3 regions of the Bifidobacterium hominis genome follow, and region 1 is predicted to be linked to each of the others. Evidence: riboswitches for the same ligand, from Rfam matches in the RefSeq annotation. Region 1 holds a riboswitch; each other region holds the start of a gene.

Region 1 (4,606 bases):
AGGTGATCCTCGCCGGTGCGGCGCCACTTGTACTCGCCGCCGGTGCGCAGGTTGCGGTGCGGACGGGCGGTCCACTGCGACGGGTAGGCCACACGGTGACGAATGGCAACCTCTTCGGCCAGTTCGTCGAGTCCGACGCCGCCGACGCGGGAGGTGGTGCCGGTGAAGTATTTGTCGATGACGTCCTTGTTCAGGCCGATGGCTTCGAACAACTGCGCGCCGCGGTAGCTCATGATGGTGGAGACGCCCATCTTGGCCATGATCTTGAGCACGCCGGTGGACAGCGCGTTGGTCAGGTTCTTCACTGCGGTTTCGGCATCGACGTTGAGATACCCATTGCGGGACAGGTCTTCGACGGATTCGAACGCCAGATACGGGTTGACTGCTGCCGCGCCGTAGGCGATTAGCAGAGCGACATGGTGGATTTCGCGCACATCGCCGGCCTCCACGACCATGGAGATCTGGGTACGCGTGTGTCTGCGCAGCAGGTGGTGCTGCACCGCGGAAGTGAGCAGCAGTGATGGAATCGGTCCCCACGTGTAGTTGGATTCACGGTCGGAGAGCACAAGGAAGTTGGACCCGTTTGCGATGGCCTCATCGACTTCCTGGAAGATTTCCTCAAGACGTTCCTTCAGTGCCTTGCCGCCGCCTGCGACCTGATAAAGACCCTTGACGACGAACGGCTTGTAGTAGCCGCCGAGGATCTTGGCGCGGTCGAGGCGCTTGAGCTGCGCCATTTCGTCGGAGTTGAGCACCGGCAACGGAATGAGGATCTTCTTGGCGTGCAGTTCGGAATCGGCCAGCAGGTTCGGCTCGGGACCGATGGCGGATTCGAGGCAGGTCACGATCTTTTCACGTTCCCAGTCGAGCGGCGGGTTGGTAACCTGCGCGAACTTCTGGGTGAAGTAGTCGAACAGCATGCGGCTGCGGGAAGAGAGCGCGGCCATAGGCGCGTCGTTGCCCATGGATCCGAGCGGTTCCTTACCGGTGTTGGCCATCGGGGCGAGCAGCAGCTTCAGGTCCTCTTCGGTGTAGCCGAAGGCACGCTGACGGCGCTGCACGGACTGGCCGGAGTGGTTGACGTGCTCGCGCTTGGGCAGCTGGCTCATCTCGACGGTGTTGCCTTCGACCCACTGGCGGTACGGATGCTGGGCAGCGAGGTTCTTCTTGATTTCTTCGTCGGGGATGATGCGGCCTTCATCGGTGTCGACGAGGAACATCTTGCCCGGCTCCAAGCGGCCCTTGGACACGATGTGCTCCTCGGCGTTCTCCGGAAGCACGCCGGTTTCGGAGGCGAGCACGATGTAACCGTCGTCGGTGAGCTGCCAGCGGCCGGGGCGGAAGCCATTGCGGTCGAGCAACGCGCCGACCTGAGTGCCGTCGGTGAAGATGATGTGCGCGGGGCCGTCCCACGGTTCGATCAGTGTGTTGTTGTATTCGTAGAACGCCCTAACGTCGGGATCGAGCTGGTCGTTCTTCTCCCATGCCGGCGGCAGCATCATGGAGATGGCATGCGGCATGGAACGTCCGGACAGGTGCAGCAGTTCGAGGCATTCGTCGAACGTGCCGGAGTCGGAGTAGCCCGGGGTCGCGATCGGCAGCAACGGCTTGAATTCGCCAAGCAGTTCGGAGCTCAGTCGACCTTCTCGCGCGGACAGCCAGTTACGGTTACCCTGGATGGTGTTGATCTCGCCGTTGTGAGCCAGCTGGCGGAACGGCTGTGCGAGCGGCCAGCTCGGGAACGTGTTGGTGGAGAAACGGGAGTGCACGATGGCGATCTTCGCCTTCATGCGCTCATCGGAAAGGTCCAGGAAGAAGGGTTTGATCTGCATGGTGGTGAGCATGCCCTTGTAGGTGATGGTGCGTGCGGAAAGGGACGCGAAGTAGATGCCCACCTCGTGTTCCACACGCTTGCGGATGCGGAACGTCTTGCGGTCCAGTTCGATGCCGGCGAGCTGCCCTTCGGGGTCGGCCACGACCAGCGTCTTGAACGCGGGCATGCTGGCGAGCGCCTGCAGTCCGAGTCCGTCCGGGTTGGTGGGTACGACGCGCCATGCGAGTACTTCGAGGCCTTCTTCGCGCACGATTTTGGCGATGGCCTGTTCTTGTTGGCCGGAGGTGGCGATGTCTCGGTCGAGGAACGCGATGCCGGCGGCGTAGTGGCCTTCTTCGGGTAGTTCGACGCCTGCGGTGGCGCGCATGAATTCGTCGGGCATGCTCATGAGGATGCCCGCGCCGTCGCCGGTGTTTTCTTCGGCGCCGACCGCGCCACGGTGGTTGAGGTTGACGAGCACTTCAATGGCGTCGTCGACGATTTTGCGTTCGGGGCGCTTGTTGAGGGTGGTGACCATACCCACGCCGCAGGCGTCATGCTCGGCGTCGGGATCGTACATACCTTGGGAATCATGGATCGTGAGATCTAACGGGGTGTGGAAAGTCACCGAAACCACCTTCAATGTTTTTGGGCAAGAAAAGTCTTGCGGTTCTTTAATGCGCGGTTTAGAATAGCGCGCCTTTGTGTCGTGGATATTTCCGTGTCCATATAACGAATACCCAGAAAAGTCAAGGTACATTTTCTTGAGGAAATGTGGAGAATTCACAACGCACTGGGCTCTCATGCCAACTCATCCAAGTATCGACGCATGCCGTTATGCTGGTTGCCTGTCCGAATAGCACAGGGGGAGCCGATATGTGGCTGAGACGGGCTTTGCCCGGACCCTCATACCTGATCAGGGTAATGCCTGCGTAGGAATGTCACGAACAGTGCGCACATGCGTTCCCCTGTGTCGGCGATCATAGACTGGTCGCCCCCGTAAGGAAGAGAGGGAATTGGCATGTCTGCCATGTCGCAACCGTCCGTTCAGAGCGGATCCGATTCGAAGAAGCTCACTCCAAAGAACGTTTTGCTGGGCTTGCAGCATGTGTTGGTGTCTAATGTGTGGCTTGATCCGGTATTTGTGGCCGGTGCCATTGGGTTGCCGTTGGCCTTGTCTTCGAATATGGTGAACGCCATTTTCATCGTGTCCGGTTTGGTCACGTTGATTCAGGCCACGAAGTTGGTGCGTCTGCCGATTGTACAAGGTCCGTCTGCCGCGTTTGACGCGTTGATGATTGCCGCTGGTACCGCCGGTTCGTTGGCTGCGGCTGGCACGTCGATTTTTGTTAGTTCGCTGATTTTTCTGGTGTTGTGTCTGACTCGTGTGATTGAGAAGATGCGTTTTCTATTTGCGCCGATGGTTTCCGGCGTGATTATTTTTCTGGTGGGCGTTTCGCTGTCGAGTTTCACATTGAGTGAGTTTCTTGGCGGCGCTCCCGGCGATGACGGGTTCGCTGATCCGAAGACGCTGGCCGTGTCTGTGGTGACTTGCGTGTTGGTGGTGGTGCTTTCCCAGTTCGGCAAAGGCATGGTCAGGGCGCTTTCCTATTTGATTGCGCTGGTTGTCGGCACTTCGCTCTCCATAGTGTTTGGCATGGCGGATTTTTCCGGGGTTGCGTCCAAGCCTTGGTTCGGTCTTCCTCAGATCATGCCATATGGCGGTTTTGATTTTGATGCTGCGGTTTTTGTACCGTTCTTCATCGCATATATGGTTGCGATTATGGAAGCGCTTGGCGTGTATCAGGCGGCCAGCGAGATTCAAGGCGTCAAGCTTGAGGATCGCCAGGTTCGTTATGGTTTGTCCGGCGAAGCGGCTGGTTCCGCTATTTCTTCGCTGATCGGTGGCTTCACCACTACCGCATATCCACAGAATGTCGCTTTACTGAAGGTTACGGATGAGGGCAAGTCCCACACACGCGTGCCGGTGATCATCGCCGGTGTGGTGTTTGTGGCACTTGGTTTCGTGCCGAAAGCCGGCGCGATGTTGTCGCTGATTCCCTCCCCTGTAATCGGCGGCATTTTCCTTCCGGCTGCGGCGAGCCTGATCAGTACGGGCTTCAATACACTGCGCAAGGCAGAGCCGGACGACCGATCCCAAGTAGTCATCGGCTTGTCACTGCTGTTGGGTATCGCGTTGCCGAACGCATTGAGCGGTCTTGAGGGCGGCGCTCACGTGTTCTTCTCCAATTCGATTCTGGTCGGCGCGTTCTGCGTGGTGATTCTCAAAGCGTTGCTGATCGATTTGCCGAATCTAATCAATCGTCGCAAAACAGCCGTGGGCAACAACGGGGATCAGGCACAAGCTTGATTCATGGCCAACCGTTACCGAAATTCAACATAGGAAAGGAACATTGCATCATGACATCGATGTCGCTAAACACTGAAGCGCAGCAGGTCAAGGCAGATGTGCTTGAGTTCATCGAAAAATACGGATGCGAAACCGCGCCGGATGAGGCGTTCGACGCACTCGCACGACAGATTTTCGCTTTTCAGTACGCTCATAACATGCAGTATCGCACGTATTGCATGTCTCGCAGGGTGACTCCGCAGACGTTGTCCAGCTGGATGGATATTCCACCGATGCCGGTGGATGGGTTCAAGATGCTGACGCTCACTTCGGTTCCCGAGACGGAGTGCGAGGCCGTGTTTATGACCAGCGGCACCACGCATCCTGGCCAGCGTGGACGCAACTATCATCCTGATCTTGAGGTGTGGGACGCTTCGATGATC
Region 2 (4,606 bases), 240 kb from region 1:
ACCCGCGCGTGAAGATGGTGAGTGCGTTGGCGATCATGTTCTCCGCGTTCGCCATCAGATCCTTCTGGCAGTTGCTTGTGGCCGCACTGCTGACCGGCATGATCGTTGCGATATCGGGCATCGGCGTGAAACAACTGTTCAAATCGGTTCACGTGTTCCTCGCATTGTTCGTGTTCTGCGGACTGCTCAATATGTTCTTCGTGCGATCCGGCAACGTTCTTACGAACATCGGGCCGATTCCAATCACCGACGACGGTGTGCGTATCGCCATACTGTACGCCTGCAGATTCGTCGTGGTCATTATCGTCGGAGCGGTATTCCTTGCCACCACCACGCCCACGGCCATCACCGACGCATTCGAAGCGTTGCTCAAACCTTTCGCAAAATTAGGCATGCATGCGCAGGAGATCGCGTTGGTGATGAGCCTCGCATTGCGGTTCCTGCCCACGTTAGGAAGCGAAGCGAAAGCCATTGTGGATGCGCAATCAGTCCGAGGCGGCAGCATTGAAACGGGAACATTCGTGCAGCGGATCAAAGCGATGACCGCCATTATCATTCCGGTATTCGCAGGAGCGATACGCCATGCCGATAATCTCAGCCTTGCACTCGACGCACGATGTTACGAGGAAGGCATCATGCGCACGCACTGGCGAATCATGCGGATCGCCAAACGTGACATCGCCGTAGTCGGTGTGGGTGTGTCATACATTGCCGCATTGACCCTGATCGCTGGACTATGCTGAGCATTCCGGACGGGCATGGCGCTCCACTGATCGTATTGGAAAGCGAAACCGCCGAAGAAGCACGTCTGAACACGCGCAGGAACATCGAAAACGGTGTGAACGCCATCAAAGGCGCGGGAGGAGTGATATGCAAGGTTTTACTGCCCTCACGCTACTCTTAAGCAAGCATCATAGATAGGAATGGAACAAGTTATGGCATTAACCAAGAAGCAGGTCAAGCAGTTGCGCGGCCTGGCCACCAAGCTCAATCCGCTCATCCAGGTCGGCAAGAACGATTTGAGCGAAAACGCCATCAAGCAGGCGGACGAGACCATCGAAAAGCGTGAGCTCATCAAATGCTCTGTGCTCGATGGATCCGGACTGACGGCTAAGGAAGCAGGCGAGGGGTTGGCCGAAGAACTGAATGCGGAACTCGTACAGGTTATCGGCAACCGTTTCGTGCTCTATCGCCGCTCCCATCGCGATGATGTGGAGCATATTCGTCTCGTACGCGAATAAAGCGGGAAACTGACGCGACCAAACATAACAGGGCGGGTGCTTTCTGAAAACCAATCAGAAGGCACCCGCCCTATTGCAATGAAAATAAACAATCGGAAGTCAGGAAAACATGCGATGGAGCGGTGTCAGCGCTCCTGATTCCATTCGGGCTTCCACGTGTACTGCATGTCGTACGCGCTGGCCCAGAACATGTACTCGTTCTCCACGCCGGTCACGAAAATGTCAATCAGCTCGCGCTTGCGCTCTTCGCTCGCGTCGGCTACCAGTTTCTCGATATGTTCGAGCAGCCACACGGAATCCTGCCAGAACTCGTCGGTCTTATACATGTCGACCCAGCTTTTGTACGGATTGTCGTCAAGCGTGTCGGCAAACTCGGCGGCAAGACGGTAACCATAATCCGCATACACCCAGGCGCACGGCAGCACGGCCACAAGAATGTCGAGAATATCCTTGCCATAGGCGATGGAAAGGATATTCGACGTGTAGGCACGCGCGAAGGCCGACTGGCGCACATTGTTCATCTGCTCTTCGGTGATGCCATAGCTGGCCAAGTAGGAGCGGTGTACTTCGGTCTCGACCTGCAGGGCGCCGTTCTGCACTTTGAGCATGAACGCCATGATTTCAGGGTCGGTGGCCTTGGCTAATCCCAAAGCGTGCACTCTGGCGTAATCGTTCACATAACGAAAATCCTGCAGCAGATAGAAGGCGAAACGCTCGCGTTGCAGTGTGCCTTCGCCAAGCTCGCGGATGAACGGCTGCTGGTAGCCTTCCTCCCAAACCAGGTCAGCAGCCTTGCGCATGCGCTGCGCGAACGGAGGAAGATTGTTGCGTTGGATGCCTTTGGCGGCGTCGAACTCATAATCGAAATTGGTTGTTGATGTCACAGCAGTCATTAGACATGCCTCCCTACGCTGGTATTAACCATCAGGTTCAAAGGGTTCAGGCCTCACTTGGCCTATCTCAACCCGACAAACACGGGTTCCCCTGCATTACGCCGTACATTATGGCAAAGCCGTCCGAAATGTGCAAGAGCCTGTCCGCCGAATGGAATCGTGCCGCATGATGCGAACACAGGCGATGTTCGGTTGAGGGCGAGTGCAAGAATAGAACGTATGACTGAAAAGCAAGTTGCGAAGAACACCATCGAAAAGCTGGCTATCGTCGTGGTGACATACAAGCGTCAGCAGCTGCTCGCCACCCTGTTCGAATCCATCGAAAAACTCACTGTGGCACCATGGCGTATCGTCGTCGTTGACAACGAGCACAGCGATGCGACCCAAGGCATGGTCGACGATTTCCGTGAAGCGGTCACCGCGCAGTGGGGCAATACCATCGCCGACCAGTCGGGCAACGAAAGTCGCGTGGTGTATGCACCTCAATCCGACAACCTCGGCGGCGCAGGCGGATTCTCCGCAGGTGTGAAGAAGGCATATGAGCTGGGATCCGAATGGTTCTGGGTGATGGACGACGATGTGGCTGTGATGCCCGAAGCCATCGAACGACTCGCCAAGTGGACCGGCAGCCATGATGTGATCCAAGGCAGCCGATACGACTATGACGGCGGTCCGTTCTACTGGCAATACGATTTCATCATTCCCCTCGGCATCCCCAATCCGATCGCTCCGGCCGCATTCGGACGCCCCGGCTACCGCGTGATGGACACCCTGTGCTTCGAGGGGGGTCTGTTCCGCCGCAACATCGTCGAACAGATCGGCTTGCCGGATCCGCGTTTCTTCATCTACTGGGACGACACGATGTACGGCTACCGCGCCAGCAAAGTCACCAACCCGATCGTGGTGCCTGACGTGATCCTGCGCCGCACTCGTGAAATCGGCAATTGGGATATCGCCGGCGTGCGCCAGCTCAACTCCACCTCTGACATGAACCGTTACCACATCATGCGTAACCGAGGCTACATGGCGCGCTATTTCATGGCGTTCGGCGATTACCGTCCGCTGATGTTCGGTCTGGGTACGCTGCTGACCGCCGCCAAGGAAGTCATCCGTCTGGTGATGGTGGACCGAGAGCATGTGAAGACCGGCTTGGTGCAGATAGCCAAGGGTTGGTGGGATTCACGCAAGCTGTTGCATGATCCGGATTGGAAGCCGATGCCGCCGCTCAAGTGATGCGGTTGCGCCGTCTTCAGACGGTCATCTTCTTACGATTCGCCCCATGCCGATGCGTTGAGTTGACATGGGGCGAATCGTTTGCAGAAAAAAGTTGCAGAATGAATCATTTCATTGCGAAAAATTATGCAATCGTATTCACCATTTATGCTTTTTCGGCGCGTTTTGGGGCATGGGGCGAGTTACTATGGCGCTTACCGGTTCGATAACACCCACTATGTACCTTGATAGGAGAGGTCGAAGATGATTGAAACTGCACAGGCGTTTGGCGTTGACATTGGAGGCTCCGGCATTAAGGCAGCCCCGGTTAACCTCGAAAAGGGCGAGTTTGCCGAACCGCGTCTGAAGATTCTTACCCCGGAAGTTTCCACTCCGAAGGCCGTCGGTGAAATCGTTCGCCAGCAGCTCGAGCATTTCGAGGTTCCCGAATCCGCTCCGGTCGGCATCGCTTTCCCGGCGCCGATCCACGTGGGCGAGAAGCTCGGCTACATGGCCAACCTAGACCAGTCTTGGGTCGGCGTGGACGTCACCGAAGTGTTCTCCGAAGCCTGCGGACGTCCAGTCACCGTGGTGAACGACGCTGACGCGGCAGGCCTTGCCGAGCAGCAGTTCGGCGCGGCCAAGGGCCAGGATGGTCTGGTCGTGGCAACCACGCTGGGTACCGGTATCGGCACGGCGCTGATTTTCAACGGTGAACTCATCCCGAACACCGAGCTTGGTCACCTGGAACTGCTCAAGGGCAAGGGCGACGCCGAAAAGTACGCGGCATCCTCCATCCGTGAAAAGCTTGATATGGGCTACAAGAAGTGGGCCAAGCGACTGACCAAGTACTATTCCCTGATGGAGTTCTACTTGGATCCGCAGCTGTTCGTTGTCGGCGGCGGCGTGTCTCGTGTGTCTGAGAAGTTCCTGCCGTACATCGACATCAAGACCCCGATCGTTGCAGCCAAGTTGCACAATGAGGCTGGCATCATCGGTGCCGCGTACTACGCAAGCACCAAGCAGAAGTGATGCCGTGAACCATTAAGGTTCCCAACTTTTGTATAAGCGAGAGCCGTCCGATTCGTCGGGCGGCTCTCGCTTATTCCGTCAACATTTGTGAGGCGAAGGCATACCATCTTGCTTGACGTAACGACTTGCGCAATCCAAGGAGTATGGTGGAGACTATGCGTTTTTCCTCCAGAGTCGATATCAGCGAGCCCAATCCCATCGCCAAAGCGGAAGCGGAAGCCAAAACAA
Region 3 (4,606 bases), 220 kb from region 1:
AAACGACTGACCGGATTGATCTTCGCGACAAACCATGACGGAGACGCCGGCTTGGCGTCATCATGACGTTCCTTATGCGGCACCACGCTGATGGTTTCCAACTGTTCCATCTCACTCCCCCTCGCTTACGAGAATGCGACGCGCTCCCAACGCTTCGATCAACGGTTCGTCATGAGTGACCATGATGACGGAACAGCCAGCGTCGCGCGCGCCCGCTATCAGCCTGACCATTTCCGTCCATGTGGTGAAATCCTGACCGAAAGTCGGCTCATCCATCACCAACACCTTCGGTGCCGCGGCAAGCATGGACGCCACGGAAAGGCGACGCTTCTCACCGCCGGATAACGTGAATGGATTGGCTGGGGCGAACCGTTTGAGGTTCAACCGTTCCAGCATCATATCGGCGATGGCGTAGGCCTCGTCATCGGTTTTTCCCATGGATTTAGGGCCGACCGCCACTTCGTCGCGCACACTGGATGCAACGAACTGGTGTTCCGGCTCTTGGAACACCATGCCGATTCGCCCAAGAAGATCCCTGCTTTTCCACGTGAAGACGTTGTTCTCCCTATGTGCGGGAACCATGCTTTCATCCATACTTACCCGCCCGGAAATCGGTTTGAGCAAGCCAGCCAAAGTCAAAGCAAGCGTGGATTTTCCCACACCGTTTTTGCCGGTCAGGGCAGTAATCTCGCCGGCATGGAACGCGAGGTTCACATGCTCGCCAAGCGCGAATTCACGTCCGAAGCTGAGATCCTCGGTTCGCAGAACAACCTTTCCCGATGACTGCTTGGATTCGGGAATATGGCTTTCAATGGTGCGCCCCGGAACCCAGGCACCGCCTTTTGCCAACACCGTCGCCATGCTGCCGAACACTTCCTCAGGAGTGCCATCGGCGATGACTCCGCTGACATGCGAATCGGCTTCCGGCTTGCCAAGCACAATGACGCGATCCACCAAATCAAGCCATACGTCAATGTGATGCTCCACCACCACCAAGGTTTCATGGGTTCGGTCAAGCACATCACGTACCGCATCATGCACCTCCTTGACGCCTTCCGGATCAAGGTTGGCGGTCGGCTCGTCAAACAACAGCAATCCGGGGTGCATGGCGAGCACGCCAGCCAAAGCCAGACGTTGACGCTGCCCGCCAGAAAGCCTGCGCGTGGAGCGATCAAGTTTCATATAGCCAAGTCCAACAATGTCGAGTGAGGAACGGACCCTGCTCCAAATCTCATCTTTTGGCAGATTCAGATTTTCACAGCCAAAAGCGGTATCGTCTCCCACACGTTCCAGAATCGTCTGTGCATCGGGATCCTGCAATACCAATCCTGATCGCCCACGCGAATGGCGGGCATCCGTTCCGTCGATCAGCAGCTCACCTTCGAGTTCACCTTCATCATCACCGCCGAGCACGCCGGCAAGACCGGCCATCAACGTCGATTTTCCGGCACCGGAAGCACCCAACAGCAACACACGCTCCCCCGGCTGTATGGTGAAGTCCACATGCCTTAACGCAAAATCCTTACGTGAAGCATGTCGCCATCCCCAATCGCGTGCGACCACCCCGGCTGCGGAAAACGATTTTTCTGCATCAGTACCCATGAATCGTTCTTTCATTCCTTTTGCATTTGGCGTTCGTAAGGCGAACACGCATCAAAGAAGTCCCGTATCCACCCACCGTGAATGCGATACGGGACTTCACAAACGAATCGTCAGACCAGAGTCTGCGCACGACCGGATTCGAAACGGTCAAGCACGCCTGTTTTGGCAATGGCCTGCTGCAGCAGATACATCAGGACTCCAGCCACCAAAGCGCCGGAAATAACGGAAGTGACGCAGTTGACGGCAATACGCAAGCCTGCCCAGGCGGGGTTTACGGTCCAGTTGTAGAGGAAGCATCCCAAACCGGCGAGGGTGCCGGAAATGGTGGCCGACAGCAAATCCCAACGCTTGTACGCGAAAATCGCAAAGCCGATTTCGGCAGTAAGACCTTGGCAGATGCCAATGATCAGGGAACCGCCGATGCCCCAGGGATTGCCCATGGCGAGTTCTATAGCGGCAGCAAGGGTTTCGGCGAACAGCGCAGCACCAGGCTTTCGCACAATAAGGGCGGCCAGAGGTCCTGCAAATAGCCAGATGCCGTTCAGTAGGCCTTCGAAGCCAGGCGTCACCGCTTCGAACAGCGTGATCGGAGCCGCGCAGATAACATCCCAGCCCCAGAAAATCACACCAGCTGCAACCGCGACGATGGCGGCCACAACGATATCAACGACTCGCCATTTGTTGTTGTGCTTCTTCACCGCGGAAGATTCATTTACGGTCATGAATGTGCCTTTCTTTATGTCAAGGCACGGGAAAAGAGAGACGTCCGTGCGCCGGCATTACCCGGTATACGTTCATACGGTCGAAGCGTTTGCTTCCTCTCAGCCATACGGCCCCCGTGTCTGCGCTTGATACTACACAAGGCACAAGATTTTCACAAGGGCTGTTTCATTTTCGCTTCGTTTCCGGCATAGAACACGCTCGGATTTTTGCAATGGCCTGTCTTCACGGGTTTCCCTCCCGTACTGAATGCAGCACGGAAACACGGTTCCATAGAGTTTTACAGAGGTCTGCACATCAATGATTCAGCTAGGTTCCTGAATGTCTCGCCAATACCGTCGGCACGTAACGAGCCATCCTCATTCAGCACGGCCGGGCGTCCGTCCTCACCAGTCTCCCGCAATTCCGGTTCCAGTGGAAGCTGAGCGAGCAAAGGAACGTCATAGCCGAGGCTTTCGGTCAGCTGTTCCGATACGCGCGTACCACCGCCTTCGCCGAAAATCCGCAGACGTTCACCCTTATGCTCGTAATAGCTCATGTTCTCTACGACGCCGCGCACTTTCATCGGCACCTGCAGCGCCACCAAGCCGGAGCGTACTGCGATGTCGGATGCGGACGGCTGCGGCGTGGTGATCACCACCAGTTCCGCATTCGGCAGGGCCTGGGCCACGGAAATCGCCATATCGCCGGTGCCCGGAGCCAAGTCAAGCAGAAGCACGTCGGGCTCGCCCCACCACACATCCGAAAGGAATTGTTCGAGCGAACGCTGCAGTCGCGGCCCTCTCCAAAGGATCGCACGATCGGCGCCCGCGAACATGCCGATGGAAATCAGTTTCACCCCCCAAGCGGTGACGGGCATGAGCATACCATTCAGATTGGTGGGTTGCGCATGCACGCCGAACAGTCGCGGCAGCGAGAACCCGTAGATGTCGGCGTCAATGGCGGCCGTATCATAACCGAGCGCCGCGAAAGTGGCGGCAAGATTCGCGGTGACGGACGATTTGCCGACACCGCCTTTGCCGGATGCTATGGCGAAAATACGGGTTTTGATGCCCGGCTTATTAAAGGGGTTCTGCTTGCGATCGGCTTTGAGACCTGCAACGAGTTGGGTGAGCTTGTCTTGGCTCATGGATCCGACTTCGATACGCGGCAGCAGCGTCGCATCCGGGTAGGATGCCACCGCTCCGTTGATTTGGTTGGTGATGGTCTGCGATAATGGGCAGCCTTCCACCGTCAGCTCGACTTCCACACGGACTTCGTAAGTGTTCGTTTTGCCTTCCACCGGTATCGCATCGATGGCTGCGATCATGCCCAGATCGGTCACGGACCGCCCCAGCTCGGGATCGATCACTTTGCTGAGTCGCTCATAGATGCGCGCTTCAATGGTACGCTCGTCGGTCATGGTTCCTCCTTTAACCGCGTACCAGACTAGCGTCTGGAGGCGCGGCATGCCAGAGCCTTCTTGCGATTATGTTGCCAGCTTGACGTTCCGACGTCACACCGTTCCGTTTTCCAGCAGTATTTTGAACTGGTCCTCGTTTAACATGGGAACGCCTAATTCCTCTGCCTTGGCGGCCTTGGCGCCGGCGTTTTCGCCAACGACCACCCAATCGGTTTTCTTGCTGACGGATCCTGAGGCTCTTCCACCACGAGAGATAATCGCTTCTTTGGCGGAGTCACGCGAGAAATCAATCAACGAACCGGTGACGACCACTGTCTTGCCTTCAAGTGTCTGCGGTAGTGTACTGATTTCAGCTTGCTCCACACCAACTCCAGCAGCCTTCCATGCTTCCAACACCGTGCCGCGCCAATCGCCTGGTTCCTTGGCCGATGTGAACCACGTGACCACCGATTCCGCAATCTCCGGACCGATGCCGTCTATCTGAGACAGTTCGTCCACACTGGCGCGTTCGATGGCGTCAAGCGATCCGAACGTATTGGCGATAACACGTGCCGTGGGCGGTCCGAGGCGCCGGATCGACAGGGCTACAAGCACACGCCATAAGTCGGCGTGGCGTGCCTTGTCCATTTCGTCAAGCATTTTCCTTGTGTTTTCCGCAGGGCGTATATATACCGGCTGCACGCTGGATGCTCCGGAACGCGATACTTTGGTTTCCTCTCGGATCACCATGGCATCCTCAGGCACGTCATATCCGGGATATTCCGCGGATTCATCGACTTCGTCCTTACGCTTTCTCGCCGCTGTCGGAGTCGTCCAAAACGCCGGGACCTGATGCCATAGGCCTGATCCGCCGATACGTTTGCGCGTTTTTTTCGGCTTACC

The links. A riboswitch is a leader RNA that binds a small molecule or an ion and turns the genes downstream of it on or off. The one in region 1 is predicted to bind thiamine pyrophosphate.
Region 2: another riboswitch for thiamine pyrophosphate. It lies ahead of tenA (thiaminase II); the one in region 1 lies ahead of WMO36_RS02805 (solute carrier family 23 protein).
Region 3: another riboswitch for thiamine pyrophosphate. It lies ahead of WMO36_RS01775 (ECF transporter S component); the one in region 1 lies ahead of WMO36_RS02805 (solute carrier family 23 protein).

What each region holds. Positions count from the first base shown of each region.
Region 1 is NZ_JBBMFR010000002.1:309,286-313,891, forward strand. It holds gene gltB (glutamate synthase large subunit) at 1-2,441, opposite strand, end outside; TPP riboswitch at 2,668-2,769, shown strand; gene WMO36_RS02805 (solute carrier family 23 protein) at 2,835-4,184, shown strand; gene WMO36_RS02810 (LuxE/PaaK family acyltransferase) at 4,244-4,606, shown strand, end outside.
Region 2 is NZ_JBBMFR010000002.1:68,827-73,432, forward strand. It holds gene WMO36_RS01710 (energy-coupling factor transporter ATPase) at 1-743, shown strand, start outside; gene WMO36_RS01715 (hypothetical protein) at 737-904, shown strand; gene WMO36_RS01720 (YhbY family RNA-binding protein) at 936-1,241, shown strand; gene tenA (thiaminase II) at 1,367-2,134, opposite strand; TPP riboswitch at 2,127-2,237, opposite strand; gene WMO36_RS01730 (glycosyltransferase family 2 protein) at 2,354-3,367, shown strand; gene ppgK (polyphosphate--glucose phosphotransferase) at 3,611-4,378, shown strand; gene WMO36_RS01740 (pyridoxal phosphate-dependent aminotransferase) at 4,534-4,606, shown strand, end outside.
Region 3 is NZ_JBBMFR010000002.1:84,951-89,556, reverse strand. It holds gene WMO36_RS01785 (energy-coupling factor transporter transmembrane component T family protein) at 1-110, opposite strand, end outside; gene WMO36_RS01780 (ABC transporter ATP-binding protein) at 112-1,617, opposite strand; gene WMO36_RS01775 (ECF transporter S component) at 1,713-2,324, opposite strand; TPP riboswitch at 2,350-2,452, opposite strand; gene WMO36_RS01770 (Mrp/NBP35 family ATP-binding protein) at 2,603-3,724, opposite strand; gene ligA (NAD-dependent DNA ligase LigA) at 3,818-4,606, opposite strand, start outside.